Regions from separate parts of the Acidovorax sp. GW821-FHT09B03 genome, predicted to be linked through region 3. Evidence: predicted binding sites of a transcription regulator. Region 3 holds the regulator's gene; each other region holds the start of a gene.
What was found. The regulator HrcA, encoded in region 3, represses chaperone genes, less so after heat shock. The targets are predictions, from matches to a motif close to TTAGCACTCNNNNNNNNNGAGTGCTAA.

Region 1 (5,728 bases), on a different contig from region 3:
CTGCCAGGACAGTTGGTGGCCGGCCATGGACTTTGCCCAGGGCTTCCAGGTCTGGCGCCAACTGGGCCTGCTGCAGGACGGCAGCCACATCAGCTTTGCCGGCCTCACCGCCATCCACTACGTGCACCGGCTCATGGCCTATGTGGTGCTGGCCGCGCTGCTGGCGCTGGTCTGGCGCATGCGCAAGACCGCCGTGCTGCCGGTGCATGCGCGCTGGCTGCTGGCGCTGTCGCTGGCACAGCTGGCCACCGGCCTGTCCAACGTCGTGCTCGGCTGGCCGCTGGCGGCTGCCGTGCTGCACACCGGCGGCGCAGCCGCCATGGTGGTGGTGCTGACCTGGGCGCTCGCGTCCAGCCGTGCGGCCACCGCGCCGCAAGAAGAAGAGTCCCAAGCGCCATCGCGCGCATCGAGAAGAGTGTCCGCATGAGTGTCGCCCCCGCCGCCCTTTCGTCGCCGCCCTCGCGCGTGGCGCAGTTCTATGCCTTGACCAAGCCGCGCGTGGTGCAGCTCATCGTGTTCTGCGCGCTCATCGGGATGGTGCTGGCCGTGCCCGGCCTGCCCACCGGTGCGCAGTTCGGGCGCATGGCCATCGCGTGCCTGGGCGTGTGGCTGGTGGCCGGTGCTGCCGCCGCCTTCAACTGCATCGTGGAGCAGGGCATCGACGCCAAGATGAAGCGCACCGCCTGGCGCCCCACGGCCAAAGGCGAGCTGTCCAATTCGCAGACCCTGCTGTTCTCGGCCGTGCTGTGCGGCGCCGGCTCGGCCCTGCTGTACTTTGCCGTGAACCCGCTGACCATGTGGCTCACGTTCGCCACCTTCGTCGGCTATGCGGTGGTCTACACCGTGATCTTGAAGCCCCTGACGCCGCAGAACATTGTGATCGGCGGCGCCTCGGGCGCCATGCCGCCGGTGCTGGGCTGGTCGTCGATGACGGGCGACGTGGGTCCCGAGGCGCTGATCCTGTTCCTCATCATTTTTTTGTGGACGCCGCCGCACTTCTGGGCGCTGGCCCTGTACCGCGTGGAGGACTACCGCAAGTCCGGCCTGCCCATGCTGCCCGTGACCCACGGCAACGAGTTCACGCGGCTGCAGGTGTTCCTGTACACGCTGATCCTGTTCGCCGGCTGCCTCATGCCCTTCGTCTACGGCATGAGCTCGTGGATCTATCTGATCGCCGCCGTGCTGCTCTCGGCGGGCTTCTGCGGCTATGGCTTTGCGCTGTGGCGCAAGTACTCTGACGAGCTGGCGCGCAAGACCTTCCGCTTTTCCCTCATCCACCTGAGCGTGCTCTTTGCAGCGCTGCTGGTGGACCACTACGTGCTTTGAAGCCCCACACCATGATGCAGAAACGAAACGCCTTGAAAGCCATCGCCCTGGGCGCCGCCGCACTCGCCGGCGGCACGCTGCTCACCGCCTGCTTCGACAAGAAGGAGCAGGCGCTGCAGTTCCGCGGCGTGGACGTGACCGGCGCCGACTACGCGCGCGACCTGCCGCTGACCGACCACAACGGCCAGGCGCGCAGCATGAAGGACTTTGCCGGCAAGGTGGTGGTGGTGTTCTTCGGCTTCACCCAGTGCCCGGACGTGTGCCCCACGGCCATGGCTGAGCTGGCCGAGGTGAAGAAGGCCCTGGGCAAGGACGGCGAGCGCCTGCAGGGCCTGTTCGTCACCGTGGACCCGGACCGCGACACGCCCGAGGTGCTCAAGGCCTACATGGCCAACTTCGACCCGAGCTTCCTTGCCCTGCGCGGCACCCCCGAGCAGCTGGCCGCCGTGGCCAAGGACTTCAAGATCTACTACAAGAAGGTCGAAGGCAAGACCCCCACCAGCTACACCATGGACCACTCGGCCGGCAGCTACATCTACGACCCGGCCGGCCGCCTGCGCATCTACAACCGCTACGGCAGTGGCGCCCAGGCGCTGACCGAGGATGTGAAGGCGCTGCTGAACGCCGCAGCCTGAACGCTGCTACCTGAAAGGCGCCCCTGAAAAAAAGCCCTCCCTCGCCATGCTGGCGTGGGAGGGCTGCTGGGGCCGGTGGGCTTATTCGGCCTTGATCCCGCGCATGGCGATCACGCCGCCCAGCAGGTTGGTATCGGCCTTGATGCGGTTGGCCAGGCCTTCGGGCGAGGTGCCCACCACCTGCCAGCCCTGCTGGAACAGCTTGCTGCGCACGTCGGCGCTGCGCGCGATCTCGCTGATGAGCGCGGCCACCTTGGCCTGGATGGGCTTGGGCATGGTGGCCGGGGCCGCAAACGCATTCCAGATCTCCAGGTTGTAGTTGGTGATGCCGGCCTCTGCCAGGCTGGGCACGTCGGGCACCAGCGGGCTGCGGCCGGAGGAGGTGACGCCGATGGCGCGCAGCTTGCCGGCCTTGATCTGGGCCTGGGCCAGGGCCGGGGGCAGCAGGGCCATTTGCAGCTGGCCGCCGAGCATGGCCGTGGCCACCTGGGGGTAGCCGGGGTAGGGCACGTGCACGGGGTTGATGTTGCTGCGCGACTTGAGCAGCTCGGTGCCGATGTGGCCCACGGTGCCCACACCGGGGGTGCCGTAGCTCCACTTGTCGCCGCCGTTGCGTGCGGCCACAAAGAATTCGCGGGCGTCGGCCGTGGCCGGCACGCCGGGCTGGCTCACGGGCGCAGTCAGCACCAGGGGCGAGGTGCCGATCAGGCTCAGCGGCGCCAGGTCCTTGATGGGGTCGTAGGGCACGGCGGGGTTGAGCATCTTGGCGATGGTCATGTTGCCGTTGATCATCAGGCCGATGGTGTGGTCGTCACGCGCCTTGGCCACGGCATCGGCGCCGATGTTGCCGCCCGCGCCCACCTTGTTCTCCACGATCACCGGCTGGCCCAGCGCTTTGGACAGGGGCTCGGCGATGGTGCGCGCCGTCAGGTCGGGCGAGGAGCCGGCCGGGAAGCCGACGATGATGCGCACCGGCTTGGTCGGCCAGGCCACGGGTGCTGCTGCAGCTGCCGCCACCGCGGGGGCGGCAGGCTTGGCGGCAGGTTTCTGTGGGGCTTGCTGGGCGATGGCCCAGGGGGACGACAGGGCAGCGATCGCCAGTGCCAGGGCAGCGCGGCGGGGAACAACAGGGCGTGACAAGAGCATCTCCTTGAAAGTGATCTGCAGCGGCTGCAACGCCAAAGCAAAAGGGCCCCGACGGGGCCCTTTTTGGTGGAGGAGCTTCAGCCGCGAAGCAGCGATGGTAACGCGCTCCCTGCGGTGACCGGCGCCGATGCTTATGCGTATTCCGCCAGCGCCTTCTTCATCTTCTTCATGGCGGCGACTTCGATCTGGCGGATGCGCTCGGCGCTCACGCCGTATACGGCTGCCAGCTCGTGCAGCGTCATGCCGCCCGAACCGTCGTCGTTCACCTTGAGCCAGCGCTCTTCCACGATGCGGCGGCTGCGCTCGTCCAGGTCGGCCAGGGCGGCGGCGATGCCATCGGTGGCAAGGTAGTCGCGCTGGCGCGATTCGATCATGGCGGTTGGCTCATGGGCGGCGTCGGCAAGGTAGGCGATGGGGCCGAAGGCCTGCTCGCCATCGTCGGAGGGGCTCGGGTCTAGCAGCACATCGCCGCCCGACAAGCGGGTTTCCATCTCGATGACTTCTTCGCGCTTGACGTTGAGCTGCTGCGCCACCGAATCGATCTCGCTGTCCGACAGCGTATCGCGGTGCGTGGCTGCATCGGCTGCAGCGGCATCGGCCTTGAAACCCTGCTTCATGGACCGCAGATTGAAGAACAGCTTGCGCTGGGCCTTGGTGGTCGCCACCTTGACCATGCGCCAGTTCTTGAGGATGTACTCGTGGATTTCCGCCTTGATCCAGTGCATGGCGTAGCTCACCAGCCGCACGCCCTGGTCGGGATCGAAACGCTTGACGGCCTTCATCAGGCCCACGTTGCCTTCCTGGATCAGGTCGCCGTGCGGCAGGCCATAGCCCAGGTACTGGCGCGAAATGGAGACCACCAGGCGCAGGTGCGACATCACCAGCCGGCCGGCGGCGTCCAGGTCGTTGTTGTCCTTGAGCGCGCGTGCGTAGCTTTGCTCTTCCTCGTGGGTGAGCAGGGGCAGGCGGTTGACGGCCGAAATGTAGGCGTCCAGGTTGCCCAGCGGGGGCACCAGCGCCCACGGGTTTGCGGGCGCCAAAGTCGTCGTAGCGGTTCCAGATTGAATGTTCATTCCGGGAATCCTTTCCTCTAAGGCATGATATTAGCACTCTCTTGGAGTGAGTGCTAAGGCCGAAGTTCCCCTGCTGCGGTTGGGTGATTGCCGGGGTGTCCGGGCACGATTTGCCATGGAGTGGCGTGCGTCCCCAGGGTTCCTTCCACCGGGCTTTGTCCAGCCAAGCCGGCCGAAAATCGCTTGTCTCCAGTCTAGGGAGCGTGCCTGGGCCCGGCTGTAGGAGCCCGGCCCAAGTCCGTGTCGTGATCGGCGACGGATGCGGGACCGGAGGCGGGTATCGCTACCATCGGCGGCCTCAGAACCGGACAAGTCCATGGATTCCACACCCGCCGCAGATACCCCTCCCGCCGCCGCCCCCTGGATCGCCCGCATCCCCCTGTCGCCCGACCGTGGCCGCCAGGCCCTGGTGATCGTGCATGCCGACAGGGCCACGCGCCCGGCCGAGGGGCTGCAGACGCTGCTGGGCTTTCATGCCGATGGGCAGGGCGGCTGGATATCCGCCGCTCAGGCGGATGATGGGCGCTGGGGCCTCATCGATGCCGAGGGCCGCTGGAGGGTGCCGCCCACCTTGGAGAATGCGCGCGGCTATTCCGTCGATGGCCTGGCGCGTTTCCAGCAGGGCGGGCTGTGGGGCTTTGCGGACCTGGCGGGGGCGGTGGCGATGGCGCCGCGCTTTCTGGACGTGCGGCCGTTCCGGCACGGCCTGTCGGCGGCGCGGGTGGGCGAGGACGAATGGCGCATCCTCGACCGCGAAGGGCGCTTCACCTCGGAGGCGCGTTTCCACCACCTTAGCGAGTTCGGCGCCAACGGCCTGGCCTGCGCGACCCCGTGGGACCCGCAGAACGGTGAGCGTCTGCACGGCTTTGTGGACCGGAAGGGCCGCTGGGTCATCGCGCCGCGCTTCCAGGCGGCCGAGCCCTTCGACGAGCTGGAAGTGACCCCCGCCTCGGTCGATGGTGACCTCTGGGGCCTGATCGACGCGCATGGCGGGTGGGTGCTCACACCCAACTATGCGCTCATCGACGCCTTCAACGGCGACGGCCTGGCGTACTGCGAAGGGCCCGACGATGGGGGTAGGGACGATTGCGCCTACCTGGATGCCCAGGGCCGGGTCGTCGTGCAGGGCGACGCCCACCTGGCACGGTACATGGCCTGCGGCCGGGTGGCCGGCAATGCCGAGGGCAGCCGCTTCCTGTGCGCCGACGGCACGCCGCTGGCCACCCCGGCCCTGGCCTGGGGCACCCATTTCCGGCCCGCCTGCGGCTTTGCGGTGGTGCGCACCCGCAGCAGTGGCGATGGCGGCGAGGCAGTCCCCGCGGCCTGGGGCCTGTTGCACACCGATGGCCGGGTGCTGCCGGTGGATGCTGCGCTGCGGGAGCCGCTGACCGACGCCGAGGGCTGGATACCCGCCGAGGAGCGCGGCACGCCGCTGGTGCCGTTTATCACGCGCGATGGCCAGGTGGCCTGGATCGACGGGGCGGGCGCCGTGGTCTGGCGTGCCGTGGCCGAGGGGGCGCAGGTGGTGCTGCAGGCCGCCGATGGCCG
Region 2 (5,728 bases), on a different contig from region 3:
GCGCGAAACACCACGTTGTAGTTGCGCGAGAGCCCGTAGCTGCCCTCCATCTTCGCGCCGATGGCGTCGCGCACGGCGCTGCGTGCGCCGTCCGCGCCCACCAGGAAGTCGGCCACGATCACGGACTCGCCACCGCCGTCGAGGTCCTTGACCCGGGCGGCCACGGTGTCGCCCTGCTCGAAGCCCAGCAGCTCGCAGTTGAAGCGGATCTCCACGCCCGGCAGCGAGGCGGCATGCTCGCGCAGCACCTCCTCCACCGTGTACTGCGGGATCCACTGGGCATGCTCGGAGTACATCGGGTTCTTGCCGGGCGCGCAGTACATCGCATTCTCGAAGCGGGCCAGCTCATGGCCGGCCAGCCGCGTCACGAAGAGCACGTTGGAGGGGTAGTCCACGCCCAGCGGCGAGGCCTGGCGCAGCTTGTCGGCAATGCCCCAGCGCCGCAGGTGCTCGCGCGTGCGCACATTGGTGGTCTTGGCGCGCGGCGCATGGCCGACCCGCGCATTGCGCTCGATGACCAGGCAGGGGATGGAGCGGTGGCCCAGCTCGATGGCCAGGGCCAGTCCGGTGGGGCCTGCACCGACGATCAGAACACGCGGCGTGGTGCGGAGGGGTTGATTCATGTTGTCATCCTTGGCTTGGTTGGCGCAGCTGTCGCCGCTTTGCGAGTCGGGATCGTAGGAACCAAGCACGAGCGCCAACAGATGCCGCACGCGTGGCATTGATAGCTGGTTTCGATCACCCGGCCATCTGTGGCGCCAAGTTGATTCACGGGCGGCATCGACAGGCGCTTTTTTCCATCTCCCTCGGCGGTGTCGTCAGTCCTACGATGCGCCCACAACAAAGGAGATGGCCGTGACAGCCGAGACAACCCCGTGGATACGTTCCGCGTTCTGGACTGGCCGGGTCAGGGCCGGTGCCGAAACACGCTTCCAGAAGCACATGCAAGAGGTCCTGGTGCCGGGCCTCGCGGCCATGCCCGGTGTGCATGGCGTGTACGCGCTGTGGCCCCGCAACCTGGAAGACTCCCCGCCCGCCATCGCCTGCCAGGTGCTGGTGACCTTTGCCAGCCGCGCCGACCTGGAACGCATGCTGGCGTCCGAAGAGCGCCGCCAACTGCGCCCCCAGGTGGCCGAGGCTGTCTCCATGTTCGACGGCAGCATCAGCCACATCGAGTTCGTGGCCAGCGCCCCCCCAACCCCCTACTGAAGTCCATCCCATGAAGCTGCTACGCCATGGCCTGCCCGGCCAGGAAAAGCCCGGCGCGCTCGACGCCGCCGGCCAGGTCCGCGACCTGTCTCTTCTGGTCGCTGATTTCACCCCCGAATGGCTGTCGCCCGAGAAGCTCGGTGCGCTGGCGGCCATCGACCTCGCCCGCATGCCCCTGGTGCCCGCGGGCACGCGGCTCGGCGTGCCGGTGGCCGGCATCCGCCAGTTCGTCGCCATCGGCCTGAACTACCGCAAGCATGCGCAGGAGGCTGGCATGGAGATCCCCAAGGAGCCGGTGGTCTTCAACAAGGCTCTGACCTCGATCGCCGGGCCCAACGACGACATCACCCTGCCCCCAGGATCGGAGGCCGGCGATTGGGAAATCGAGCTGGCCTTCGTGATCGGCACGCTGGCGCGGCAGGTGCCGGTGGAGCGCGCACTCTTGCACGTGGCCGGCTACTGCCTGGCCAACGACGTGTCCGAGCGCGACTGGCAGATCAAGCGCGGCGGCCAGTGGGGCAAGGGCAAGAGCTTCGACGGCTTCGGCCCGATCGGTCCCTGGCTGGTCACCGCCGACGAACTGCCCGATCCGCAGGCCATCCCCCTGGAACTCAGGGTCAACGGCGAGCTGCGCCAGCGCAGCAACACCTCCGACATGATCTTCGGCGTGGCCGAGGTGGTCTCGCACCTGAGCCAGTTCATGACGCTGCTGCCAGGCGACGTGGTGATCACCGGCACGCCCGAAGGCGTGGGCCTGGGCATGAAGCCCAACCCCGTGTTCCTGCGCCGTGGCGACGTGATGGCGCTGTCCGCCGGTCCGCTCGGTACCCAGACACAGCGGGTGGTCTGAAACCCACGCCGCCCAGATTCAGGAGTTGTCCATGACCGATACCATCCGCCCCCGCTCGTTCGCACACGTCGTGTACCGCACCTACCGCTTCGAGCAGATGCTGCAGTGGTACGTGACCGTGTTCGGCGGCCATGTCCAGTACCAGAACCCCGTGATCGCCTTTGTCACCTACGACGACGAGCACCACCGTGTCGCACTGCTCAACCTGGGCATCCTCAAGGGCGAGTCCCAGGACCGCGTGCCGCGCGGGCAGCCCGGCGTGGACCATGTGGCCTATGGCTTCCAGAGCCTGACCGAGCTGATCGCCAAATACGCCGAACTCAAGGCCCGGGGTGTTCTGCCGTATTGGTGCATCCACCATGGCGTGACGGTCTCCATCTACTACGCCGACCCCGATGGCAACCAGATGGAATTCCAGGCCGACTGCTTCACGACCAACGACGACGCCAACGGCTTCATGAACGGCCCCCACTTCGAAACCAACCCGATCGGCGTGGAATTCGACCCCGAGGTCTACCTCGCGCGCCTGAACATGGGAACAGCAGAAGCCGACCTGCTGCCGCGCAGGGAGCACCTGCCGGTCTCTGACATCCGCGGTACCCTGATGGGCTAACCCGCGAACCATTGGCACCTCCAAGGATTCGGGCCCCTTTTTGCGGGCCCTTTTTTTCGCCAGTCGACTCTGGCCCTGGCGGCCTGGCGGCCTGGCAGCCTCGCACAGTGGTCTGAATTTATTCACAATTAGTTACAAATACCCTCTGCTCGGGGCGGCTCCACGGCCGCGTTCCGCACAACCGGATGCGTGTTTGACATCTTCCAATCACCCCCATGTCTTGAAACGGCAACAAATGCCCGTATCATTAGCACTCACTGCAACGGAGTGCTAACACCCCTTGCTGGATGAAGTTTGGCAGTGACTGGCTTTTCCAGGCGCTGCGTACCGTCGGTAATTTTTGAACCAGGAGCAATGCAATGAACCTTCGCCCCCTGCACGATCGCGTGATCGTCAAGCGTATCGAAAGCGAAACCACGACCGCCTCCGGCATCGTGATCCCCGACAACGCCGCTGAAAAGCCCGATCAAGGTGAAGTGCTGGCCGTCGGCCCCGGCAAGAAGAACGACAAGGGCGAGCTGATCGCCCTGAACGTGAAGGTCGGTGACCGCGTTCTGTTCGGCAAGTACTCGGGCCAGACCGTCAAGATCAAGGGCGACGAGCTTCTGGTCATGAAGGAAGACGACCTGTTCGCAGTGGTCGAAAAGTAAAAAGCTGCCGAGCGCGTGCCATGCATGGTTGCCTGGCACCTGCTCACCGCGCTTTTTCTTTTTCCCCAAGACAGTCGTAATTGATTCAGTTAATTTTCAGGAGCTCCAAATGGCAGCAAAAGACGTAGTTTTCGGCGGCGAAGCCCGCGCACGCATGGTTGAAGGCGTGAACATCCTGGCCAATGCGGTCAAGGTGACCCTGGGCCCCAAGGGCCGCAACGTGGTGCTGGAGCGCTCGTTCGGCGCCCCCACCGTGACCAAGGACGGTGTGTCCGTGGCCAAGGAAATCGAACTCAAGGACAAGCTGCAGAACATGGGCGCCCAGCTCGTGAAGGAAGTGGCCTCCAAGACCAGCGACAACGCTGGTGACGGCACCACCACCGCCACCGTGCTGGCCCAGGCCATCGTGCGCGAAGGCTTCAAGTACGTGGCCGCCGGTATCAACCCGATGGATCTGAAGCGCGGTATCGACAAGGCCGTGACGGCCCTGGTGATCGAGCTGAAGAAGGCTTCCAAGCCCACCACCACCTCCAAGGAAATCGCACAGGTCGGCTCGATCTCTGCCAACTCCGACGAAACCATCGGCAAGCTGATCGCTGACGCCATGGACAAGGTTGGCAAGGAAGGCGTGATCACCGTGGAAGACGGCAAGTCCCTCGACTCCGAACTGGACGTCGTGGAAGGCATGCAGTTTGACCGCGGCTACCTGTCGCCCTACTTCATCAACAACCCCGAAAAGCAATCCGCGATTCTGGACAACCCCTTCGTGCTGCTGTTCGACAAGAAGATCAGCAACATCCGCGACCTGCTGCCCACGCTGGAGCAAGTCGCCAAGGCTGGCCGTCCGCTGCTGATCATTGCCGAAGAAGTCGAAGGCGAAGCCCTGGCGACGCTGGTGGTCAACACCATCCGCGGCATCCTGAAGGTCGTAGCCGTCAAGGCTCCTGGCTTCGGCGACCGCCGCAAGGCCATGCTGGAAGACATCGCCATCCTGACGGGCGGCAAGGTCATTGCTGAAGAAGTGGGCCTGACCCTCGAGAAGGTGACCCTGGCCGACCTGGGCCAGGCCAAGCGCATCGAAGTGGGCAAGGAAAACACCATCATCATCGACGGCGCCGGCGCTGCAGGTGACATCGAAGCCCGCGTCAAGCAAGTGCGCGTGCAGATCGAGGAAGCCACGTCCGACTACGACCGCGAAAAGCTGCAGGAACGCGTGGCCAAGCTGGCCGGCGGTGTGGCCGTGATCAAGGTTGGCGCTGCCACCGAAGTCGAAATGAAGGAAAAGAAGGCCCGCGTGGAAGACGCACTGCACGCTACCCGCGCTGCCGTGGAAGAAGGCGTGGTTGCCGGTGGTGGCGTGGCCCTGCTGCGTGCCAAGCAAGCTGTGGGTGACTCGGTCAAGGGCGACAACGCCGACCAGGAAGCCGGTATCAAGCTGGTGCTGAAGGCCATCGAAGCGCCCCTGCGCGAAATCGTCAACAACGCCGGCGGCGAAGCCTCGGTGGTGGTGAACGCTGTGTTGGCCGGCAAGGGCAACTACGGCTTCAACGCTTCGAACGACACGTACGGCGACATGCTCGAACTGGGCATTCTGGACCCCACGAAGGTCACCCGCACGGCCCTGCAGAACGCTGCCTCCGTGGCATCGCTGCTGCTGACGACCGAAGCCATGGTTGCCGAAGCACCCAAGGACGAGGCCGGTGCCGGCGGCGGCATGCCCGACATGGGCGGCATGGGTGGCATGGGCGGCATGGGCATGTAATTGCCTGGCCGGGCACAGGAGCAGGCCGCCACGCGGCCCCTGTGCCCACCATGAAAAAAGCCCCGCAGGCTGCAAGGCCTGCGGGGCTTTCTCGTTGGCGCGTCAGAATCTGTAAGTCGCGCTCAGCACCACGTTGCGGCGCGTGGCCCACCAGCAGTCGCCGCGCGCGAGGCAGGTGCTCACATACTGCTTGTCGGCCAGGTTGCTGATGTTGAGCGCATAGCGCCACTGCGGCGTGTCGTACGCGAGCAGCGCATCCACGACCCCGGCCGAGGGGATGGTGGGACCGGCACCATCGCGGAAGGACGACAGCCAGCGGTACCCCGCTCCGACCGAGAAGCCCCGTACATCGCCGATCGCAAAGCGGTACACGCCCCAGGCCGCGGCCTGGTGGCGCGGCAGGCCTTCGAGTTGCGCATCCACGTCGGTGTAGTTGTAGTGGGCGATCACATCGAAGGCCGTGGCGACGCGGCTCTTGACCTCCAGCTCCAGCCCCTTGTTGCGGGTCTGCCCGGCCTGCAGCGTATTGCCGGCATTCACCGGGTCGGCGATCTTCTGGTTCTTTTCCTTGAGGTCGTACACCGCTGCCGTGAACTGGGTGCCGCTGCCTTCGGGCACGTACTTCACGCCCAGTTCGATCTGCT
Region 3 (5,728 bases):
ACGACCCCTTGGTTCGTAGCCAAGTACTCTATCCAGCTGAGCTACAGCCGCTAAGCTTCGAATTATAGCATGGATTTTTCAACATTTCAAAAAATCGCTGCTTTCTGCGCTTGCCTCAACGTGAAACCCTGTGGCAATCACAGAACTCGTCTGCTGCACGTATTGTAGCGCACGCAAAAGGTGCCTCCAGGCAAAAAGGCCAAATTTATTGGCCGGCGCCCCTGATCGGCCGGCTTTCCCTCTTGTCGGCTGCCGCATGCAAAAAGGCCCCGAAGGGCCTTTTTGCGAGATGGGGAAGGCGCCGTGCGCCAACCCGTTTACTGGGGCCAGACCTTGCCCTTGCTGACAAAGGCACCCGTGCTGGTCTTGTAGCCGAAATAGATCTCGATATTGAAGGCGCGCAGGTCCGTGTCCGTCAGGTCCATCGAGGGCGAGAACTTCAAGGTGGTCGCATTCGTGCCCAGGCTGGAGTAGGCCACGTTCTCGGGGAAGGGCAGCAACAGTTGGGCCCAGCCATCGACCTTGCGGAAGAACCAGGCGTCCGTCGTGTAGAACAGGCCGTTGGCGGGAATGCGCGCGGCCACCCAGGTGCTGATCTGGGGATTTGCGGCGACCTCCGTGGCCGACTGCGTCATCGTGATGTCCAGCTTGAGGGACTGGCCGGCGGTGGAAGCCACCGTGGTGGTGACCGTCGTGCCTGCAACCGGTGGATTGGTGGTGCCGCCGCCACCGCCGCCAGGGCTTGCAGCGTCCACAGGGTCCGGGAAGGGGCTGGTGGTCCAGGTGATGGCGTTGTAGCCGGCCGCGTACTTGGGCATGTCCACGTCGATGGCGCCCTGGTAGTCGAAGAGCGCGGCGCCGCTCAGCTGGCGCACATAGAGCCACTTGCCCTGGCTGGTGCTGCTGCGGTTGGCATCGAGCTGGCCGCCCACGAAGCGCAGGGTGCCGCCACCATCGTGCACGACGAAGTGGTCGACATCTTCATTGACCAAGCGCGCAAACGAGGTGTCGATGCGCTCGCCGGTCTGGGCGGCCTGGTACTCGCTGCCACTCAGGGCGGCGACACGGGTCGGCTCCTTGCCGTAGCGCAGCACGAAGGCCGACTGGGTGCCCTGGGCCGCGTAGCCGGAGAACAGGAACGAGCGCGCACCGGCAGGAATGAAGACCTTGAATTCCTGGCTCTGCATCTGGAAGCCGGTGAATTCGGGCAGCGAGAGGGAACCGCCACCAGGGAAGGCGCAGCCGCCGGTGCCGAAGCCGATCGCGCAGCCCGTCACGCCAGTGGGCGCGTACTGCGCCTTGAAGCCGACCTTGGTGTCAAAGGTGTAGTTGAAGGTGCCAGGCGCTGGCGGCAGGGCGATCTTGTGTGCAGACTGGTGCATCGAAACGAAGTTCGCCGCCTGCGCAAAGGTGGTCAGTGCCGACAAAAATAAAACAATGAGATACCGCATCGAGGACTCCAAAAATAAAAATGACCAGGCACGCGCGCGGCGGCCCCCTTCACCATGGGCCGCCAATTTCAGGGCAGAAAACCGCGAATGCCAGGACCGTTTGGCCTATCGTTCTGACATGTCACCATGCCAACGCGCCGCCAGGCCCGCCCCACTGCAGGCCCGCAAACGTGACATAACGTGTCTTTGCATCGTAACGGTAACGTTGCATTGATGCAGTGATTCGGCGCACAAGTTACATGCGGATGCCCTGAGGGGCCCTCCCCGGCCGGGGGAGAGGTGCATGGGCGACGGGGGCCGCTTGTGCTGCGAGAAGGGGGAGAAAATTGACGCGGCATCACCCGCCATGCGGGCAAGAAGCTGCAACTTTGATAGCAACTATGCCAAGAGGGATATGGTAGGGCGTGAGGGACTTGAACCCGCGACCAAAGGATTATGAGTCCTCTGCTCTAACCAACTGAGCTAACGCCCCGTGTACCTGACCGAAGATGGGGCACGCGGTATTGTAGGGGCAAGCCGGTGTTCAACGGCGGTGGCTGAGCGCGTTGGACACCAGCTTGGAAGTGATGTCCACGATCTGGATCATGCGGTCGTAGGGCATGCGCGTGGGGCCTATCACGCCGAGCGTGCCCACCACCTTGCCATCCACCTCGTAGGGAGAGCTCACGATGGAGAGTTCCTCGAACGGAACGACCTGGCTTTCGCCGCCGATGTAGATGCGCACGCCCTCGGCCTGGCTGGAGAAATCCATGAGGCGCAGGATCTGCGTCTTCTGCTCGAAAAGGTCGAAGGCGCGACGCAGGTTGCCCATGTCGCTGGAGAAATCACTCACCGACAGCAGATTGCGCTCACCCGAGATGACCACCTCGTCCTGCGCCTCCCCCTCCGAGCCGACGTTGACGGCGGCCTGCATGAGCGTGCCGATCTCGCCGCGCAGCGCATCCACCTCGGACTTGAGGCGCTCGCGCACCTGCTCCATGGCCAGGCCGGCGTAGTTGGCGTTGAGGAAATTGGCGGCCTCGATCAGCTGCGACTGCGAGTGGTCGATGTCGGTGAAGATCACGCGGTTCTGCACGTCGCCCTCGGGCGAGACGATGATCACCAGGAAACGCCGCTCCGAAAGCCGCAAAAATTCGATGTGCCGGAACACCGAGGTGCGCCGTGGTGCCATCACCACACCCACGAACTGCGACAGGTTGGACAGCAGGTTGGCGGCGTTGGCGATCACCTTCTGCGGCTGCTCGGGAGCCAGCGGGGGTGAAATCAAAGGGTCACGCTGCACCGTCAACATGGTGTCCACGAACAACCGGTAGCCCTTGGCTGTGGGAATGCGCCCTGCCGAGGTGTGCGGGCTGGCGATCAGGCCCAGCTCTTCGAGGTCGGCCATCACGTTGCGGATGGTCGCTGGCGACAGGTCCATGCCGGAGGCGCGCGATAGCGTGCGCGAGCCGACGGGCTGGCCGTCGGCTATGTAGCGCTCTACGAGCGCTTTGAGCAGCAACTTGGCACGATCATCAAGCATGCGGTCGATTTTAATGAGGGAAGTGGGTGTTTCCCTGTCGCGTTTCGTCTATCGTTGTACAGAGAAGTCCGCATGGGATGCACTAGCATTGAACCACCTTTTCGCACCGGACCCTGTGCCCGCCGCCGTTATGGCCACCGCGCCCGACGCAAGGCCCCGCCCAGGCTCCGAGTTCCCACAACAATGATGTAATTTGACGATGCCCTCCAATTTCCGCCATGTAGCGCTCATCGGCAAGTACCAGCAGGCATCGGCTGCAGGCGCCTCCTCCATGACCGAGGGCTCGCGCCAGGCCCTGCAGGACATCGCCCAGTTCCTGCAAGGCCAGGGCTGCATCGTGGCCCTGGAAGCCGAGACCGCCGCCAACACCGGCCTGTCCGGCTATCCTGCGATGGACGTGGACACCATCGGTACCCAGTGCGAGCTGGGCCTGGTGGTGGGGGGCGACGGCACCATGCTGGGCATAGGCCGGCAGCTGGCGCGCCACAAGACACCGCTGATCGGCATCAACCAGGGGCGGCTGGGCTTCATCACCGACATCCCCTTCGGCACCTACCAGACCACCCTGCCCCCGATGCTGCAGGGTGAGTACGAGGAGGACCTGCGCCCACTGATGCATGCCCGCGTGGTGCGCGACGGGCAGGTGGTCTTCGAGGCGCTGGCGATGAACGACGTGGTCGTGAACCGGGGCGCCACCTCGGGCATGGTGGAGCTGCGCGTGGAGGTGGGCGGCCGCTTCGTGGCCAACCAGCGGGCCGACGGCCTGATCATCGCCTCGCCCACGGGCTCCACGGCCTATGCGCTGTCGGCCGGCGGCCCGATGCTGCATCCCTCGATTCCCGGCTGGGTGCTGGTGCCGATCGCGCCGCACACCCTGTCCAACCGGCCCATCGTGCTGTCGGACGCCACCGAGATCGCCGTGGAAGTGGTCAGCGGCCGCGACGTGAGCGCCAATTTCGACATGCAGTCGCTGGCCTCGCTGCTGCACGGCGACCGCATCCTGGTGCAGCGCTCCGAGCACTGCGTGCGCTTTCTGCATCCGCTGGGCTGGAACTACTTCGCCACCCTGCGCAAGAAGCTGCGCTGGAACGAAGGAGGCTCCTGACCATGGCCCTGAGGCGCATCACGCTGCGTGATTTCGTCATCGTTGAGGCGCTGGAGCTGGACCTGCAAAGCGGCTTCACCGTGCTCACCGGCGAGACCGGTGCCGGCAAATCCATCCTCATCGACGCCGTGCAACTGGTGCTCGGCGCCCGCGCCGATGCCGCCCTGGTGCGCGAGGGCTGCGCACGTACCGACGTGTGCGCCGAGTTCGACGCCCCGACCCACATCCGGCCCTGGCTCGAAGAGGCCGGGCTGGAGGGTGAGGAGCTGCTGCTGTTGCGCCGCACGGTGGATACCCAGGGCAAGAGCCGCGGCTGGATCAACGGCACGCCCGCCACGGCCACGCAGTTGCGCGCGCTCGGCGAGTTGCTGCTCGACATCCATGGCCAGCATGCCTGGCAGAGCCTGACCCGGCCCGAATCGGTGCGCGGCCTGCTCGATGCCTACGCGGGTACCAGCGACCGCCCCACGGTCGAGCGCTGGCACCAGTGGCGCCAGGACCAGAAGGCATTGGCCCAGGCCCGCGCCGCGCAGTCCACCCTGCAGCGGGAGCGCGAGCGCCTGCAGTGGCAGATCGCCGAGGTGGACAAGCTGGCCCCGGGCGATGACGAATGGCCCGAGCTTGACGCCCAGCACAGGCGCCTGTCCAACGCCTCGGCGCTGATGGATGCGGCCAACGCCGCCATTGCCGTCTTGTCCGGCGGGGACGGAGATGGGGGCGGCGCGCTGGACGGCCTCTCGCGCGCGCAGGACCTGCTGCAGGGCCATGAGCACCTGGAGGCCGAATTCGCCAGCGCCGCCGACATCCTCAACTCCGCGGTGGCGCAGGCCGGCGATGTCGTGCATTCGCTGCACGCCTACCTGCGCCACAACGACCTGGACCCCGAGCGCCTGGCCGCCGTGGATGCGCGCCTGTCGCTGTGGATGACGCTGGCGCGGCGCTACAAGCGCAGCCCGGTGGAACTGCCCGCCCTGCTGCACGGCTGGAAGGCCGAGCTGCAGCAGCTCGATGCGGCGGCCGACCTGGTGGCCCTGGAAAAGGCCGAGGCCGCCAGCGCCCGGGCCTACCAGGCTGCGGCGCGCGCGCTATCGCTGGCGCGCGCCAAGGGCGCGCCCCGGCTGTCCACCGCCATCACCCAGGCCATGCAGGGCCTGGGCATGGCCGGCGGCCAGTTCGAGGTGGCCCTGGGCAAGCTGGCCGAGCCCGCCGCCCACGGTACGGACGATGTGGCCTTCCTCGTGGCGGGCCACCCGGGCACAAGCCCGCGGCCCATCGGCAAGGTGGCCTCGGGCGGCGAGCTGTCGCGCATTTCGCTGGCCATCGCGGTCACCACCAGCGCCCTGGGTGAAGCCCCCACGCTGATCTTCGACGAGGTGGACTCGGGCGTGGGCGGGGCCGTGGCCGACACCGTGGGCCGGCTCATGCAGCAACTGGGGCGCGACCGCCAGGTGCTCACCGTCACCCACCTGCCCAAGGTGGCCGCGCGCGCCGACCACCACCTGGTGGTCTCCAAGCGCAGCGGCGCCAAGGGCACGGCCAGCCAGGTGGTGGCCGTGCAGGGCGATGGCCGCATATCCGAAATGGCGCGCATGTTGGGCGGCGACGACTCCAGCAAGGCGACCGTGGCGCACGCGCGCGAGATGCTCGCCA

Region 1: the regulator HrcA is predicted to act here: its motif matches at 4,211-4,237, upstream of rpoH (RNA polymerase sigma factor RpoH).
Region 2: the regulator HrcA is predicted to act here: its motif matches at 2,920-2,946, upstream of AC07PA_RS06580 (co-chaperone GroES).

The regions. Positions count from the first base shown of each region.
Region 1 is NZ_JBWKPP010000002.1:21,960-27,687, forward strand. Features, by position in the region: gene AC07PA_RS03455 (COX15/CtaA family protein) at 1-427, shown strand, start outside; gene cyoE (heme o synthase) at 424-1,326, shown strand; gene AC07PA_RS03465 (SCO family protein) at 1,341-1,961, shown strand; gene AC07PA_RS03470 (Bug family tripartite tricarboxylate transporter substrate binding protein) at 2,043-3,107, opposite strand; gene rpoH (RNA polymerase sigma factor RpoH) at 3,239-4,180, opposite strand; gene AC07PA_RS03480 (WG repeat-containing protein) at 4,497-5,728, shown strand, end outside.
Region 2 is NZ_JBWKPP010000003.1:23,109-28,836, forward strand. Features, by position in the region: gene AC07PA_RS06560 (FAD-dependent monooxygenase) at 1-623, opposite strand, end outside; gene AC07PA_RS06565 (hypothetical protein) at 943-1,209, shown strand; gene AC07PA_RS06570 (fumarylacetoacetate hydrolase family protein) at 1,220-2,059, shown strand; gene AC07PA_RS06575 (VOC family protein) at 2,091-2,672, shown strand; gene AC07PA_RS06580 (co-chaperone GroES) at 3,032-3,322, shown strand; gene groL (chaperonin GroEL) at 3,432-5,084, shown strand; gene AC07PA_RS06590 (TonB-dependent siderophore receptor) at 5,187-5,728, opposite strand, start outside.
Region 3 is NZ_JBWKPP010000026.1:10,454-16,181, reverse strand. Features, by position in the region: tRNA gene AC07PA_RS29780 (tRNA-Arg) at 1-51, opposite strand, end outside; gene AC07PA_RS29775 (hypothetical protein) at 318-1,451, opposite strand; tRNA gene AC07PA_RS29770 (tRNA-Ile) at 1,847-1,923, opposite strand; gene hrcA (heat-inducible transcriptional repressor HrcA) at 1,975-2,973, opposite strand; gene AC07PA_RS29760 (NAD kinase) at 3,173-4,078, shown strand; gene recN (DNA repair protein RecN) at 4,081-5,728, shown strand, end outside.